Regions from separate parts of the Leminorella richardii genome, predicted to be linked through region 2. Evidence: predicted binding sites of a transcription regulator. Region 2 holds the regulator's gene; the other holds the start of a gene.

Region 1 (8,060 bases), 1.8 Mb from region 2:
GCACCTGCAGCAGCGCTAGCGCAATGACGCCCGCCCAGCCTGAGAAGCGCTCCATCTGAGTCACGACCAGCGTATAAACAAACAGGCCAACGACAATCGAAGGAGCTGACAGCAGAATATCGTTGATAAAGCGCACGACCGACGCCAGCCAAGACTTGCGCCCGTACTCCGCCAGATAGATGCCCGCCAGAATGCCCAGCGGCGTACCGATAACCGTCGCCCACAGGATCAGCAGGCCGCTGCCCGCGATGGCGTTAGCAAGCCCACCACCTTGAGTATTAGGCGGCGGCGTCATTTCGGTAAACAGAGCCAGCGACATGCCGTCGATACCGCGGGTAAAGGTAGAAAACAGGATCCAGATAAGCCAAAACAGGCCAAAGGCCATTGCCAGCATGGATACCAGCAGCGCCATGCGGTTTTTCTGGCGGCGCCACGCCTGCATGCTGCGGCGGGTCGCTTCGCGGGAGGCGGCTTCCGATCTCACAATGCTCATCTTAGCGCCCCTCATTCTTGTTTAAACGTAGGATCATCAGCTTGGACAGCGACAGAACGATAAAGGTAATCACAAACAGAATCAGCCCAAGCTCCATCAGCGCGGCAGTGTGCAGCCCCGATTCCGCTTCGGCGAACTCGTTAGCCAGCGCCGAGGTAATACTGTTGCCGGGCATAAACAGCGAGAAGCTGTCGAGCTGGTAGGTGTTGCCGATAATGAAGGTCACCGCCATGGTTTCCCCCAGCGCTCGCCCGAGACCCAGCATCACACCGCCAATCACGCCGTTTTTGGTATAGGGCAGCACAATGCGGCGAATAACTTCCCAAGTGGTGCAGCCGATGCCGTAGGCGGACTCTTTCAGCAGCGTTGGCGTCTGCTCAAACACGTCACGCATCACTGCAGCAATATAGGGAATAATCATAATGGCCAGAATTACCCCGGCAGCCAGAATGCCGATACCAAAGGCCGGGCCAGACAGTAGGGTTCCGATAATAGGAATGCTCGAGACCACGTCTCCCACTGGCTGTTGAAAATATTCAGCGAACAGCGGCGCGAAGATAAACAGGCCCCACATGCCATAAACGATGCTGGGGATTGCCGCCAGCAGCTCAATGGCAATCCCTAGCGGGCGCTTGAGCCAGTTAGGAGCCAGCTCTGTCAGAAACAGTGCGATACCGAAGCTCACCGGCACGGCGATCAGCAGCGCGATAATAGAAGTGACGATCGTGCCGTAAATCGGCACCAGCGCGCCGAACTCATCAGCGGGCGCATCCCATTCTTTGTTCCAGAGAAAGCTGAGGCCGAACTTTTGTATGCTCGGCCAAGAGGCAACAATCAGAGAAACGATAATGCCGCCCAGCAGTAAAAGCGTAATCAGCGCCGCCAGTCTGACTAGCGCGCTGAAAATAATATCGCCCTGCTTTCCCGGCGCTTTTATCATTGGCTTGTATTCCGCCATTGGGTCTCCCTGCGGTGGGTTAGCGCCCTCTCTTTTTCAGAGAGGGCGACCAAAAGTTAATTAGTAAATGGGTTTGCCGCTGGCATCTTTAATCTGGGTTTTCCAAGCGCTGCGCACTTGCTCAATGACCGCATCAGGCAGCACGGCGTAGTCCAACTCTTTCGCCAGAGTACCGCCCTTGGTGTAGCCCCAGTCGAAGAACTTCAGCACTTCAGCGCCGCGCTTGGCGTCTTTCTGGGTTTTATGCACCAGAATGAACGTTGTAGAGGTGATCGGCCAGGCGTCTTTACCTTTCTGGAAGGTCAAATCCTGAGCGAACGACTTAGACCAGTCGATGCCTTTAGCCGCAGCGCTAAAAGATTCCTGAGTAGGACTGACCGCTTCACCGTTAGCGGAGATTAACTTGGTGTAGGCTAGATTGTTCTGCTTGGCATAGGCATATTCCACATAGCCAATAGAGCCCGGCAGGCGCTGTACGAAAGCGGCAATGCCGTCGTTACCCTTACCGCCTAGGCCAATTGGCCATTTTACCGTAGAGCCGACGCCTACTTGCGCTTTCCACTCGGGGCTGACTTTCGCCAGATAGCTGGTAAACACGAATGAGGTACCGGAGCCGTCAGCGCGGCGAACAACGTTAATGGCCTGATCCGGCAGCTTCACGCCGGGGTTCAGTTTGGCAATAGCCGGGTCATTCCACTTCTTCACCGTGCCGAGGTAGATATCTCCCAGCGTTTTACCGTCCAGCGTCAGCTCCCCTGACTTAATGCCCTGAACGTTTACCGCCATCACGACACCGCCGATCACGGTAGGAAACTGGAACAGGTCTTCTTTTTCCAGACGCTCGTCAGCCAGCGGGGCATCCGATGCGCCGAAGTCAACAGTATTGGCGTTGATTTGCTTAACGCCGCCGGATGAACCGATCCCCTGATAGTTAATGTTGTTGCCGTGCTCTTTTTGATAGCTGTCCGCCCACTTGGCGTAAACAGGAGCCGGGAAGGTCGCGCCCGCACCGGTGATGTTTTCAGCGGCAAAGGCAGTAAGTGCAGTCATTGAAACGGTGGCGGCTATGCCGAAAGCGAGCGTTGTACGTATCAGTTTCATGATTCCTCCTAAAGGAATGCGATTGTCTCTGTAGCAAGCAAAACGTCAGATGATTAACGAGTACGCTGGAAACATTAAGACCCTTTGATGACAGTATAATGTCGGGTCTATTACAGTTTTATGACAGCCGACTTTTTCCTGTAAGCAAAGGTGTTTTTATATTAGTGGCAAATTGCCATTAAATTTTATTGACCCACATAGTGTCTTTGTGCCACTATATTAAACACAGGGTAGGAGCTACCCTTAAGGGCAGGAAACTGCCGCCGTGCTGGACAGACCGGCGCGGGACATTCATTGATTGGAGGATTTCCATCATGCATAACCTGATACTCAACAGCGATTCTTACAAGACGTCCCACTTCCTTCAGTACCCACAGGGGACGGAATACATCTCCAGCTATATTGAATCCCGCGGCGGTGTTTACCCTAAAACACTATTTTTTGGCCTGCAGATGTTTATCAAGCAGTACCTGATGACCCCAATCACCCTGACGGACATCAACGAAGCCGAAGAGATGATGGCGCTGCACGGCCTGCCGTTTAACTATGATGGCTGGATGCATATTTTGCAGGCGCACAGCGGCTACCTGCCGCTGGAAATTGAAGCGGTACCGGAAGGAACGCTGGTGCCGACGGGTAATGTGCTGGTTCAGGTTATCAACACCGATCCCAAGTGTGCATGGCTTACCAGCTATATAGAAACTGCGCTGCTGCGCGCTGTCTGGTACCCGACGACGGTGGCGACCATCTCCAAAGCCTGCCACAGCCTGATAGCGCGCTATTTACAGGATACTGCCGACTCCCTCGATGGCTTACCGTTTAAACTGCACGACTTCGGCGCCAGAGGAGCAAGCTCAGAAGAGAGCGTCAGCATCGGCAGCCTAGCCCATTTAGTCAACTTTATGGGCACCGACAGCCTAGCAGCGCTGGTTAGCGCCAAGCGCTTTTATCACAGCCCAATGGCCGGATTTTCCATTCCTGCCGCCGAGCACAGCACCATCACCAGCTGGGGCCGCGAGGGAGAAACAGACGCCTATGCCAATATGCTTAGACGCTTTGGAGGCAAGGGTCGAACCGTTGCCGTGGTCAGCGATTCCTACGACCTTTGGAACGCCATCGATAACATTTGGGGCGGCAGCCTGAAATCACAGGTGGAAAGCAACGGCGGCACGCTGGTGATCCGCCCCGACTCTGGCGATCCTGTCGCTATTGTCAATGAAGCTATTGAGCGCCTGATGGCAAAATTCGGCTTTCGCGTGAACAACAAAGGCTACAAGGTGCTGCCGGACTTTATCCGTATTATTCAGGGGGATGGCATTTCAGCCTCTTCTATCGCCGATATCCTGCGGGAAATGAAGAATCGACGCCTGAGTGCGGAAAACGTGGCGTTCGGTATGGGCGGTGAACTGCTGCAAAAAGTGAATCGCGATACGCAGAAGTTCGCCATGAAGGCTTCCGCCATCTGTATTAACGGCCAGTGGAAAGACATCTACAAAGACCCAATCACTGACAGCGTGAAGCGCTCTAAAAAAGGCCGACTGGCGCTGATAAAAGACAACGGCGAGTTTAAAACCGTCGCTCGGGACAGCATAGCCCCAGAGAAAAATCTGCTGGTGCCGGTATATCGCGACGGTCAGCTAGTTGTTGACGACACACTGGACGCTATTCGCCAGAAAGCCGTGCAGGACTGTATCACGGCTTAACTGTCACAGTTCATCAATGCTGCTCATCAATCAACGCGGGGGCTAACGTTCCCGCTTTTTTATCACCACTGTTTTTATCGCTATCACTTTTATTTTTCTCTCTAGCTCTAAATCTACGCGCCTTTTTCTTGATGTGATAATCAAGGGTAACTACTATCGTCTCTTCTTTAATTAACCCCAACATAAATACGACTATGGATAACGCACAGCATCAGGGAAAGCCTGAAAGTCACACTCCGGACATTGTTCGCGCTAACAGGCGCAGCAGAATGCCAGACACGCTTATCATCATCTTCTTTATCGGCATTTTTGTTTCGGCCTTAACTTATTTCATCCCCGTTGGCTCATTTCAGATCAAAGAGGTTCACTATCTGGTCGAAGGGGTAGAAAAAGCCCGTAAGGTTATCGACCCGACGTCTTTTAGCTACGCAACCGATCCTGACGGTCAGCCGATATTTAAAAAGATTGCGCTGTTTGCCAGCGGTGACGGCATTGGACTGCTTAACTTCCCGTTTGAAGGGCTAGCTTCTGGAGATAAGTACGGCTCAGCCATCGGCATCATTATGTTTATGCTGGTGATTGGCGGTGCGTTCGGCATCGTTATGCGTACCGGCACTATCGACAACGGCATCTTGCGGCTTATCGATAAAACTCGCGGCAACGAAATACTCTTTATTCCCGCCATGTTTTTCCTGTTCTCGCTAGGCGGCGCGGTATTTGGCATGGGGGAAGAGGCGATAGCCTTTGCCATCATCATTGCGCCGCTGATGGTCAGGCTCGGCTACGACAGCATTACAACCGTCATGGTGACCTACGTTGCCACTCAAATAGGCTTTGCAACGTCGTGGATGAACCCGTTTAGTGTGGTGATTGCGCAGGGTATTGCCGACGTGCCGGTGCTGTCGGGCTCGACGCTTCGCATCTGCCTGTGGCTTGGATTTACGCTATTTGGCACCGCTTTTACCATGGCCTATGCGCGCAAGATCAAGCGCGCGCCGGAAAAGTCCTACAGCTACCACAGCGATAACTATTTCCGCGAACGGTCAACGCAGGTAAAAAAAGCGGACTTCGGCCTAGGCTACTGGCTGGTGCTGTTGACGATTGTCGGCGTGATGGTCTGGGTGGTTTGGGGCGTAGTGGCTCACGGCTGGTACATTCCGGAAATTGCCGGACAGTTTTTCGCTATGGGCGTGATAACAGCCATTATCGGTGTGCTGTTTAGGCTAAACGCCATGACGCTTAACGACGCTGCCGACGCTTTTAAAGAGGGGGCAACGGTCATGATTGCTCCCGCACTGCTGGTCGGCTTTGCTAAAGGCATAATGCTGCTTATCAGCGGTTCCGGCGCCAGCGATCCTAGCGTGCTCAATACCGTTCTCAACAGCACTGCTGGGATGATTGGCGGCATGCACGACTCTTTTGCCGCCTGGTGTATGTATACCTTTCAGTCGATTTTTAACTTCTTCGTTCCATCAGGTTCCGGCCAAGCAGCGCTGACCATGCCGCTGATGGCCCCGCTAAGCGACCTGATAGGCGTTACGCGTCAGGTTTCCGTGCTGGCGTTCCAACTGGGGGATGGATTTACCAACGTGGTAATTCCCACCTCGGCTTCTCTGATGGGCACGCTGGGCGTATGCCGCGTTGACTGGGGTAACTGGATCCGCTTCAGCTGGCGCTTCATGCTGTGGCTGTTCATCTTCTCCAGCATTGTGGTGATCGGCGCTCAGATGGGCGGCTATGCGTAAAGTCTAAAGATTCGGGGAAGCCAAGGCTTCCCCGAATTTCATCACCCCGTTCCCAGCATGTGCTGAATAATAAAGTAGTGATCTTCAAACATAACCTGCGGGTCAAGCTCGCTGAGCGGTACCCATCGAGCGGCTCTGGCGTCATCGCCTCCCTTCACCTTCGGCAGCGCAGTATCGGGAGCCAGCTCGATATAAAACGCATGAGTAATGGTTCTCCCCCGTGCTGAACGGTAGGGCGCGTCGTACACCCCCTGTTGCCTGATAGACCCCTTAAGCACTGGCGTAGGCACTTTCAATCTGGTTTCCTCACGCAGTTCCCTTAGGCAGGCCTCCAGTAAGCGCTCACCCTGATCGACAAATCCTCCCGGTAGTGCCCACAGGCCCTTTCCGGGGCTGGCGCGGCGCTCGATAAGCAAAATATGACCGGACTGGATCACTACCGCATCAACGGTGACAAACACCGGTGGATAGGGTGCCGCTTTCCACGCCTCTCGATACTTTTTGATGAAAGTGATCTCGTCATGAACCTGACTGTAACCAGAAGCCTTTTGGGCAAACTCCGCCAAATAGTTAGCCACCTGCGGCGGTAAAACACCGAGTTGAACCTGCTCATCCAGCACGCTTCGAGGCTCGTCGGTAAAAAAAGCTTCCCTCAGAGGAGTCGCGCTGATGTCGCGCACGCTGTCGATGCTCACGCTGTGCCATTGAGGAAACAGGCTTAAATAAAAGCCGGTGCTGTCCTTCTTATGACCTATCAAGGCAACTTTAGCCGGGCGGTGGGGTGAAAGATGGTGAGCGGTCACTAATCCGTTGACCGTGGACTGAACGTTGCGCACCCACAGCTCGTCGTTGTACATCACATCCATCAGCGGCAAGCAGAGCAATCTGGCATTCTCTTCAGGCGCCAAACAGCGACGGAGCATCTCTTCCCGCTCCTGATGCGTCCATGGATTACGTGGGCTTCTTGGCTCCCAGGCGGAGCCAATGAGCACAATCATCTTATCTGCCTGATTAAGCCCTTCGCGAACGACAGCCAAATGTCCATGATGAAAAGGCTGAAAGCGGCCGATAAAAACAGTGAAATCATAGGGTTTAGTCATATTGCAAGCTCCTTGCAAACGGGGATAGCGAAGCGTCTTTCGCCTGGCTTATCGAATACGAGCCTTGATATTGGCTCTCAACAGCCTTATTATTGGCTTATAGCCACTATATAGCAAGAACAAATCATCGGCAGCGGGGAAACCTTTATGTATCAAACAGAGCAAGAGTATCTGGATAACTACCGTATCCAGAATTATGACATCCCCCTGCTTTCTATCGACGTCGCTATTTTTACCCTGATAGCGGGCAGGCTTCATATTCTGCTGGTCGAACGCGGCTCGTTTCCCTTTAAAGGCGCGTGGGCGCTGCCCGGCGGCTTTATCAACAAGCAGCTGGATGAAAACCTGCACGCCTGCGCCCTGAGAAAGCTTGAAGAAAAAACCGGCGTGGCGATATCAACAGCGTTGCCGCACTTAGAGCAGGTGGAAACCGTCGGCAATGCAGAACGCGATCCGCGCGGCTGGTCGGTGACCACTCTGTATATGGCACTGATCCCTTACGCGCAGGTAAAAGGGTTTACCGATACAGTCACCGACGCGCGCTGGTGGCCTTTCGATGAGGCTAAAGCCTTGTCTCTGGCCTTTGACCATGAAACGCTGTTAGACAAGGCTCGCACCCGCCTAAAAAACAAAACGGCCTATACAGTACTACCCATCCACGCCGTCAGTGCGCCTTTTACCCTAACCCAGCTACAGCAGGCGTTTGAAGAGCTGCTGGAAAAACCGATTGAGAAAAAGTCGTTCCGCCGCCGCATTCTCTCCGCCGAGCTGTTGGAAGAAGCGGGACAAGGGCTACCGGAAGGGGGACTGGGAAGGATCGCCACGCTGTATCGACCCGCACCGGGATGCGGAGAACATACGTTTGTGTGGAGCCTGGGGTGAGAAGCGCCCAATAAAAATCCGGCTATGCTTTAAAAAAACATAGCCGGATTTGCCAAACTTACTTCTTTACAACTCTTC
Region 2 (8,060 bases):
AAGCGCTGGCAGCGAGAGGATAAATCATGCAGGAAACCGTATTAACGCGCATCGTAAACGATAAACACCAGTGGGTTGCTGAACGACGCCAAAAGCAGCCGCTGGAAAGCTTCCGGCATAAAATAGAGCCCAGCAGCCGCAGCTTTTATCAGGCGCTAACCGACAACAAGGCGGTGTTTATTCTGGAGTGCAAAAAGGCTTCCCCCTCAAAAGGGCTTATCCGTGAGCACTTCGATCCTCGAGCCATTGCCGAAAGCTACCGCCCCTTTGCATCCGCCATTTCAGTATTGACTGACGAGAAGTACTTTCAGGGCAGCTTCGACTACCTCACCTTAGTCAGCCGTCAGGTACATCAGCCCGTGCTGTGTAAAGACTTTATCATTGATGAATATCAGATTTATCTGGCGCGCTTTTACCGCGCAGATGCCATTCTGCTAATGCTGTCAGTGCTCGATGATAAACAGTACAAGCAGCTGTCCGCTGTCGCACATTCGCTCAATATGGGCGTTTTGACGGAGGTGAGTAATGAAGAGGAGCGCGTTCGCGCCGTTGCCCTTGAGGCTCGCGTCGTCGGCATCAACAACCGTGACTTACGCGATCTCTCTATCGACCTTAATCGCACGCGTACTATGGCGCCGAAGCTGCCGTCGTCCACTATTGTTATCAGCGAGTCCGGTATTCACACCTATCAGCAGGTGCGAGAGCTAAGCCAGTACGCTAACGGCTTCCTTATCGGCAGCGCGCTGATGTCTGAACCCGATTTGGATCTGGCCGTTCGCCGTGTGATCCTCGGCGCCAATAAAGTTTGCGGCTTAACTCGCCCAGAAGATGCCGAAGCCGCTTATCGCGCCGGAGCCGTTTACGGTGGGCTGATCTTTGTAGGTAAATCTCCCCGCTACGTCGATCTGGCGCAGGCTAATAAAATCGTTCAGGCGGCGCCGCTACAGTGGGTTGGCGTATTCAGCAACGCTAAACAGGAGAGCGTCCTGCTGGCCGTTGAACGCCTGGGGCTCAGCGCCGTTCAGCTTCACGGCCAAGAGGACGATAATTATATCGCCCTGTTGCGCCAAAGCCTGCCTTCAGGCTGCCAAATTTGGCGCGCCAAAAGCGTCAGCGGCTCGCTTCCCTCTTTGGCCGCACCCCACGTTGACCGTATCTTGCTGGATAACGGTGCGGGCGGCACTGGGCAAACGTTCGACTGGGCACTGCTAGCCGACCTACCGCTAGACAACGTCATGCTAGCCGGAGGGCTCACCCCCGATAACGCAGCTAAAGCGGCCGCACTAGGCTGTAGAGGGCTGGATTTTAATTCTGGTGTAGAAAGCGCTCCGGGGGAAAAGAGCGGCGATCGGATCCACGCAGCGTTTTCTGCCCTGCGTCATTACTAAACGTATTTTATTGATAACCTAATAGATTATAACGATTCGAGACGTCCCTGATGTCGACAACAAAAGGATATAGCATGACATTACTTAACCCTTATTTCGGCGAATTTGGCGGCATGTACGTTCCGCAAATTCTTATGCCGGCGCTACAGCAGCTTGAAGACGCCTTTGTTAAAGCACAAAGCGATCCTGAGTTTCAGGCAGAGTTTCACGACCTGTTAACCAACTATGCCGGTCGCCCTACGCCGTTAACCCTGTGCCGTAACCTGACCGCAGGCACTAAAACCAAGCTGTATCTTAAACGAGAAGACCTGCTTCACGGCGGCGCGCACAAGACAAACCAAGTGCTCGGACAGGCTTTGTTGGCTAAAAGAATGGGCAAAACGGAGATTATCGCAGAAACCGGTGCCGGCCAGCACGGCGTTGCCGCCGCACTTGCCAGCGCGCTACTCGGCCTGAAGTGCCGAGTATATATGGGTGCTAAAGACGTTCAGCGTCAGTCCCCTAACGTCTTCAGAATGCGTTTGATGGGCGCGGAAGTGATCCCTGTGCACAGCGGTTCTTCCACGCTGAAAGACGCCTGTAATGAGGCGCTGAGAGACTGGTCTGCCAACTATGATAAAGCACACTACCTGCTCGGTACCGCTGCGGGGCCGCATCCGTTTCCAACTATTGTCCGCGAGTTCCAGCGCATGATTGGCGAAGAAACCAAAGCGCAGATGAAAGAAAAAGAAGACTGCCTGCCCGATGCGGTGCTGGCCTGTATCGGCGGCGGCTCTAACGCTATCGGCATGTTCGCTGACTTTATCGACGAACCGAGCGTTAGGCTTATTGGCGTAGAGCCTGCCGGACTCGGTATTGAATCTGGGCAGCACGGCGCACCGCTGAAACACGGCCGCGTCGGCATCTACTTCGGCATGAAGTCACCGATGATGCAGACCGAAGAAGGTCAAATCGAAGAGTCTTACTCTATCTCTGCCGGGTTGGACTTTCCGTCCGTTGGGCCTCAGCACGCCTATCTGAACAGCATTGGGCGCGCAGAGTACGTTTCCATTACCGATGACGAAGCGCTCGACGCGTTCAAACAGCTTTCACGTCATGAAGGCATTATTCCCGCGCTGGAATCCTCCCACGCGCTGGCCTACGCGCTAAAAATGATTGCAGCAGAGCCTGAAAAAGAGCAAATCCTGGTGGTCAACCTGTCCGGCCGGGGAGATAAAGACATATTTACCGTTCACGACATTTTAAAAGCGCGGGGAGAAATCTGATGGAACGCTATCAACAACTGTTTAGTCAGCTGAAAAGCAAAGGAGAAGGCGCTTTTGTTCCCTTCGTCACGCTGGGCGATCCCTCCCCAGAGCTGTCGCTAAAAATTATCGACACACTGATCGAAGCAGGTGCCGACGCTCTAGAGCTTGGCATCCCGTTCTCCGACCCGCTGGCAGACGGCCCGACGATTCAGAGCGCGACGCTGCGCGCCTTTGCCTCTGGAGTGACGCCGTCACTTTGCTTTGACCTGCTGGCGCAGATCCGTGCACGCCATCCTGATATTCCTATTGGCCTGCTGATGTACGCCAATCTGGTGTTTACCCGCGGCATTGACGCCTTCTACGCGCGCTGTGCTGAGGTTGGCGTTGACTCAGTGTTAGTGGCCGACGTGCCGTTCGAAGAGTCTGAACCGTTTCGAACCGCTGCAATGTGTCACGGCATCGCGCCGATCTTTATCTGCCCTCCTAACGCCAGCGATGAATTGCTGCGTCAAATCGCTACACACGGGCGAGGCTACACTTATCTGCTTTCCCGTGCTGGGGTAACAGGTGCAGAAAACAAAGCCCATCAGCCCCTTGAACACCTGATTCAGGCTTTAAACGAATACCATGCCGCACCGGCGATTCAAGGCTTTGGTATCTCTGAAGCCGCTCAGGTCAAAGCGGCACTCGACAGCGGCGCTGCGGGGGCAATATCCGGCTCGGCCATTGTCAAAATCATTGAAGAGTACCACTCTCAGCCGGATGAGATGCTGCGCAGACTGGCTGACTTTGTCGCTCGACTGAAGGCAGCGACAAAAAAGTAATGAGTGCATAAGCTATATAAGTGCATACAGAAACGGGCGCATCAGCGCCCGTTCTTTCTTCTTTCTTCTTTCTTCATCCCTATACTTCTACGCCGTTCTATACATCTCTACGCCTTCTCTTGCACACTCACGACCGCAGCAGTAGGTATCACGAAGCTAAACTCACTGCCTTTACCGAGCTGGCTTTCGATTTCCAGTCGAGAGTCGTGGTGGTTAAGTGCGTGTTTTACAATAGCCAGTCCTAGGCCGCTACCGCCAGTCTGCCGAGAACGGGAAGCATCCACGCGGTAAAACCGCTCTGTTAAGTGAGAGATATGCTGTGGTTCAATGCCTGGCCCGCTGTCTTTCACGCTAAACCGTGCGCCTTTTGGCGTCAGCAGCCAGTCAACCTGAATCGCAGTGCCTTCCGGCGTGTGGTTTACCGCGTTATACACTAGGTTAGACATAGCGCTATAGAGCTGTTCCTGATTGCCATAAACACAGAGCCCCGGAGCAATATTAAAGCGAAACGACTGTCGACCTGCGCTTAACACTTCGGCCTCGCGCGCCAGCGTCTCCAGCATGGCCGGCACGTTGATCTTTTCCTTAGAGACACCGCGCGGCGCGGCTTCAATTCGAGACAGGGTCAGCAGTTGATTAACCAGAAGATCCATTCGCTCTGACTGCCCTTTCATGCTGGCCACCGCGCGCTGGCGAATTTCAGGACGCGTGTCCTCATCGTCCAGCATTTCTAAATATCCTCGAAGGACAGTCAGCGGCGTTTTCAGCTCATGGCTGGCGTTAGTAAAGAACTTCCGTCTAACTTCTTCCAACTGCCTCACCTGTGAAACGTCACGGGCGGAAATCAACATCTGCCCTTCGTCATAAGGCACAATGCGAAATTCAATGTAGCTACCGTTGTTAAATTGAAGCGTTAACGGCTGGTCAAACTGCCGTTGATTAACAAAGTCAGTAAACTGCGGATAGCGAATTAAATTGAGAATATGCTGACCGTTATCCTCCGGCCAGCGAAAGCCCAGTATGCTTTGCGCCAGACGGTTACACCAAAAAATATGCCCGCTCTCGGTGCTGAGGATAACCGCATCCGGCAGAGACTCCGCACCGCTGCGAAAGCGCTTAATGAGCGACGTCAGCTCTCGTCGACGCTGTCGATTTCGATGCTGCATTTGATAAAGCCCGTAAAACAGCGGTTCCCAGCTGCCTCTGCCGGACGGCGGCATAATGCTGCGATCCAACCACAGCCAGTGGGAAAGCTTCAGCAAATTATAAAAATGCCAGCAAAGAGCAAGGCTGACGGAAATCAGCAACAGCAGCGTCAAGTGACCAAAAAAAATGCTGAGTAACAGCGCAGGAAGGCAGAAAAGAAACAGCTCTACGATGATTTTTTTCCACGACAGGCGTTCTAGCACAGGCGGTGTCCTAATTAAAAGCGCGTTGAAAAACGATAGCCAGAGCCGCGAACGGTTTGCAGCATTTTGTCGTAGCCGCCGCTTTCCAGCGTTTTACGCAGCCGCCGGATAAACACGTCCACGGTTCTGTCCTCGACGTAAACATTAGTGCCCCACACGTGATTTAGCAGCTGTTCGCGACTATAAACTCGCTCAGGGTGGCTCATAAAAAAGTGGAGCAGTTTATATTCGGTGGGTCCCATATCGAGCGGAACTTCATCTACCATAACTCGATGGGAGGACGGATCGAGTACCAGTCCGTTAAACGCCAGCGGTTCATGCTCTGTCACCGGGGACGTTCTTCTCATGACGGCCTTGATGCGGGCAATCAACTCTTTAGGTGAAAACGGCTTAGTGACATAGTCGTCAGCGCCGGACTCCAGCCCCTGAACGCGGTCGTCCTCTTCCACTCGGGCGGTTAACATAATGATGGGGATACTGCGCGTTAGTGCTTCTCGCTTCATTGCCTTAATCAGCTGTATTCCCGAGCCTCCGGGCAGCATCCAGTCAAGAAGCACCAGATCGGGAAACGGCTCTTTTAGCTGAGCCTGTGCACTGGCTAAATCAGCGGCTTCAACCGTCTGGTAATCGTGCTGTTCCAGCACGAGAGAAATCATTTCCCTGATTGGCGCTTCGTCCTCTACAACCAGTATGCGTTTCATCATAGGGCGTTGTGCTCTTTCGCTGTTCGCTGTCATAAGCACCGTGCGGCGCTCAGGTTCATCATTGCACATCAGTATGATACAGATATATGACAGTTTTATGACGTTAACAACCGCCAGCGTCAGAATTCACCTGAAATAAGTGAAAAAGACCGCCATTTAACCCTTGGCTGCGTATAATGGCGCAGCAACGTGACTGATACTGAGAGGATTCATGCGCATTATTCACACGTCTGACTGGCATTTAGGGCAGTACTTCTTTACGAAAAGCCGAGCCGCAGAACATGAAGCCTTCTTAGACTGGCTGATTGAACGCGTTCTTATCCACTCTGTCGACGCCATTATCGTTGCCGGAGACGTGTTCGATACCGCATCGCCCCCCAGCTACGCCCGTGAACTTTATAATCAGTTTATCGTCAAACTTCAGCCTACAGGCTGTCGTCTGGTGGTGCTGGGTGGGAATCACGACGCCGTCGCCGTGCTTAACGAATCCCGATCGCTGCTGGCCTGCCTCAACGTTGACGTTATTGCTGGCGTAGCGGAAGATCCATCTCAGTCACTTTTAGTTCTCACTAACAGTGCCGATGAACCTTCCGCTCTACTGTGTGCCGTTCCGTTTATTCGTCAGCGTGACATTGTCACTAGTCAAGCCGGGCAGTCTGCGGAAGAAAAACAGCAGGGAATGCGTGCAGCAATTGCAGCCTACTATCAGCACCTCTACGAGCTAGCGCTAGAAAAAAGAGAGGCAATCGGCCGCCCTTTACCCATTATTCTCACTGGCCACTTAACGACGGTTGGCGCATCAACGTCGGATTCCGTCAGGGAGATCTATATCGGTACCCTTGATGCCTTTCCCGCACAGGATTTCCCCCCTGCTGACTATATTGCTCTGGGCCACATTCACCGACCGCAAAAGGTGGCGAACAGCGAGTATATTCGCTATTCGGGATCTCCGATCCCCCTTAGCTTCGACGAAGCTGGTCAGGAAAAAAGCGTCGTTTTGGTGGAGTTTACGCCCAACGAGTCGACCAGCATCGAGCTGCTGCCCGTTCCGGAATTTCAGCCGATGCGCTTAATCAGTGGTGATATCGATACCGTACTCAATCAGCTATCATCATTCGACTCTCATCGTGAAGAGCTGCCTACCTGGCTGGACATTGAGGTCGATACCGCCCTTTACCTAAGCGATCTGCAAAAGCGCATTCAGCTAATGGCTGACACTCTGCCAGTCGATGTACTACTGCTGCGGCGCAGTAAGTCGATGGCTCACCGCCATTTGGTGCGGCAGGAAAAAGAAACGCTGTCTGAGCTGACGGCAAGTGACGTTTTCGAGCGCAGGCTGGCGCAGGAACAGGCACAGTCTCCCGATGAAAACGCTGCGCTGCGCTATCCTCGGTTGAGGGAGATGTTTAACGGTATTCTAGAAGACGTCAGGCTCGAACGCGAACAGCGCGCCAAGGAGGAGATCAAGTGAAAATTCTCAGCCTGCGCCTCAAAAATATTAATTCCCTCAAGGGCGAGTGGAAAATCGACTTTACCCGCCCGCCCTTTTGCGACAACGCGCTGTTTGCCATTACGGGCCCAACCGGCGCAGGTAAAACCACCCTGCTGGACGCTATTTGTCTAGCTCTTTACCACAAAACGCCTCGGCTTACCGTTAGCCCAACGCAAAACGATTTGATGACAAACTACACGGCCGAGTCGCTGGCCGAAGTCGAATTCGACGTTCAGGGCGTTGGCTATCGCGCATTTTGGAGCCAGCGTCGAGCCAAAGGCCTAGCTGACGGCAACCTGCAGGCACCCAAAGTAGAGCTGGCCTACCTGAGCGACGGAAAAATCATTACTGATAAAGTTCGCGACAAGATTGACGCTATCGCGCAAATCACTGGTCTTGATTTTGGTCGCTTCACGAAGTCCATGATGCTCTCTCAGGGAGAGTTCGCCGCCTTTCTGAATGCTGAACCCAACGAACGAGCCGAGCTTTTAGAAGAGCTCACCGGTACAGAGATATATGGGCAGATATCCGAGCGGGTCTTTCTTCGCCATAAAGAAGCCAAAAGCGAGCTGGATACGCTGTACGCGCGATTTGACGGCGTTCGCACGCTGAATGACGACGAACTAAGCCAGCTACACCAGCAGGAACAGCACCTGCGCCATCAGGAAAAAACGCTAAGCCAAGATATCCAGCGCCTAACTAACGACACTCAATGGCTAGCTCAACACGATGACAACCAGCAGCAGTTAACCTCAGCACAGCAGCGGCTTACTGCCGCTCAAGAGGCACTCCGGCATCACACAGCAGAGCTAACCCGGCTACAGCACAGCGAGCCAGCAGAAAAGCTGATGCCGCTTTATCGTGAACGCCAGCGGCTTCGCGATGAAACCCTTACACTCACTCATAGTGTGGCTCAGCTGAAAACAGAAGCCGCCAGTCTTCACCAAGTCGCTGAGCAGAGCCAGCAGGCCTATGAACAAGAAGAAAAGGCGCTGG

The links. The regulator PhoB, encoded in region 2, activates phosphate uptake and scavenging genes when phosphate is short. The targets are predictions, from matches to a motif close to CTGTCATAAAACTGNCNNAT.
Region 1: pstS (phosphate ABC transporter substrate-binding protein PstS) is a predicted target of PhoB. The motif match lies at 2,660-2,679, and genes of this name have one in related genera.

What each region holds. Positions count from the first base shown of each region.
Region 1 covers NZ_LS483470.1:3,894,178-3,902,237, reverse strand. Annotated here, with positions in the region: gene pstA (phosphate ABC transporter permease PstA) at 1-493, opposite strand, end outside; gene pstC (phosphate ABC transporter permease PstC) at 495-1,451, opposite strand; gene pstS (phosphate ABC transporter substrate-binding protein PstS) at 1,512-2,552, opposite strand; gene DQM29_RS17685 (nicotinate phosphoribosyltransferase) at 2,867-4,255, shown strand; gene DQM29_RS18255 (hypothetical protein) at 4,269-4,439, opposite strand; gene yfcC (putative basic amino acid antiporter YfcC) at 4,525-6,000, shown strand; gene DQM29_RS17675 (bifunctional nicotinamide-nucleotide adenylyltransferase/Nudix hydroxylase) at 6,042-7,100, opposite strand; gene DQM29_RS17670 (NUDIX hydrolase) at 7,248-7,982, shown strand.
Region 2 covers NZ_LS483470.1:2,045,072-2,053,131, forward strand. Annotated here, with positions in the region: gene trpD (anthranilate phosphoribosyltransferase) at 1-23, shown strand, start outside; gene trpCF (bifunctional indole-3-glycerol-phosphate synthase TrpC/phosphoribosylanthranilate isomerase TrpF) at 27-1,388, shown strand; gene trpB (tryptophan synthase subunit beta) at 1,463-2,653, shown strand; gene trpA (tryptophan synthase subunit alpha) at 2,653-3,459, shown strand; gene phoR (phosphate regulon sensor histidine kinase PhoR) at 3,567-4,868, opposite strand; gene phoB (phosphate regulon transcriptional regulator PhoB) at 4,883-5,572, opposite strand; gene sbcD (exonuclease subunit SbcD) at 5,784-7,043, shown strand; gene DQM29_RS09445 (AAA family ATPase) at 7,040-8,060, shown strand, end outside.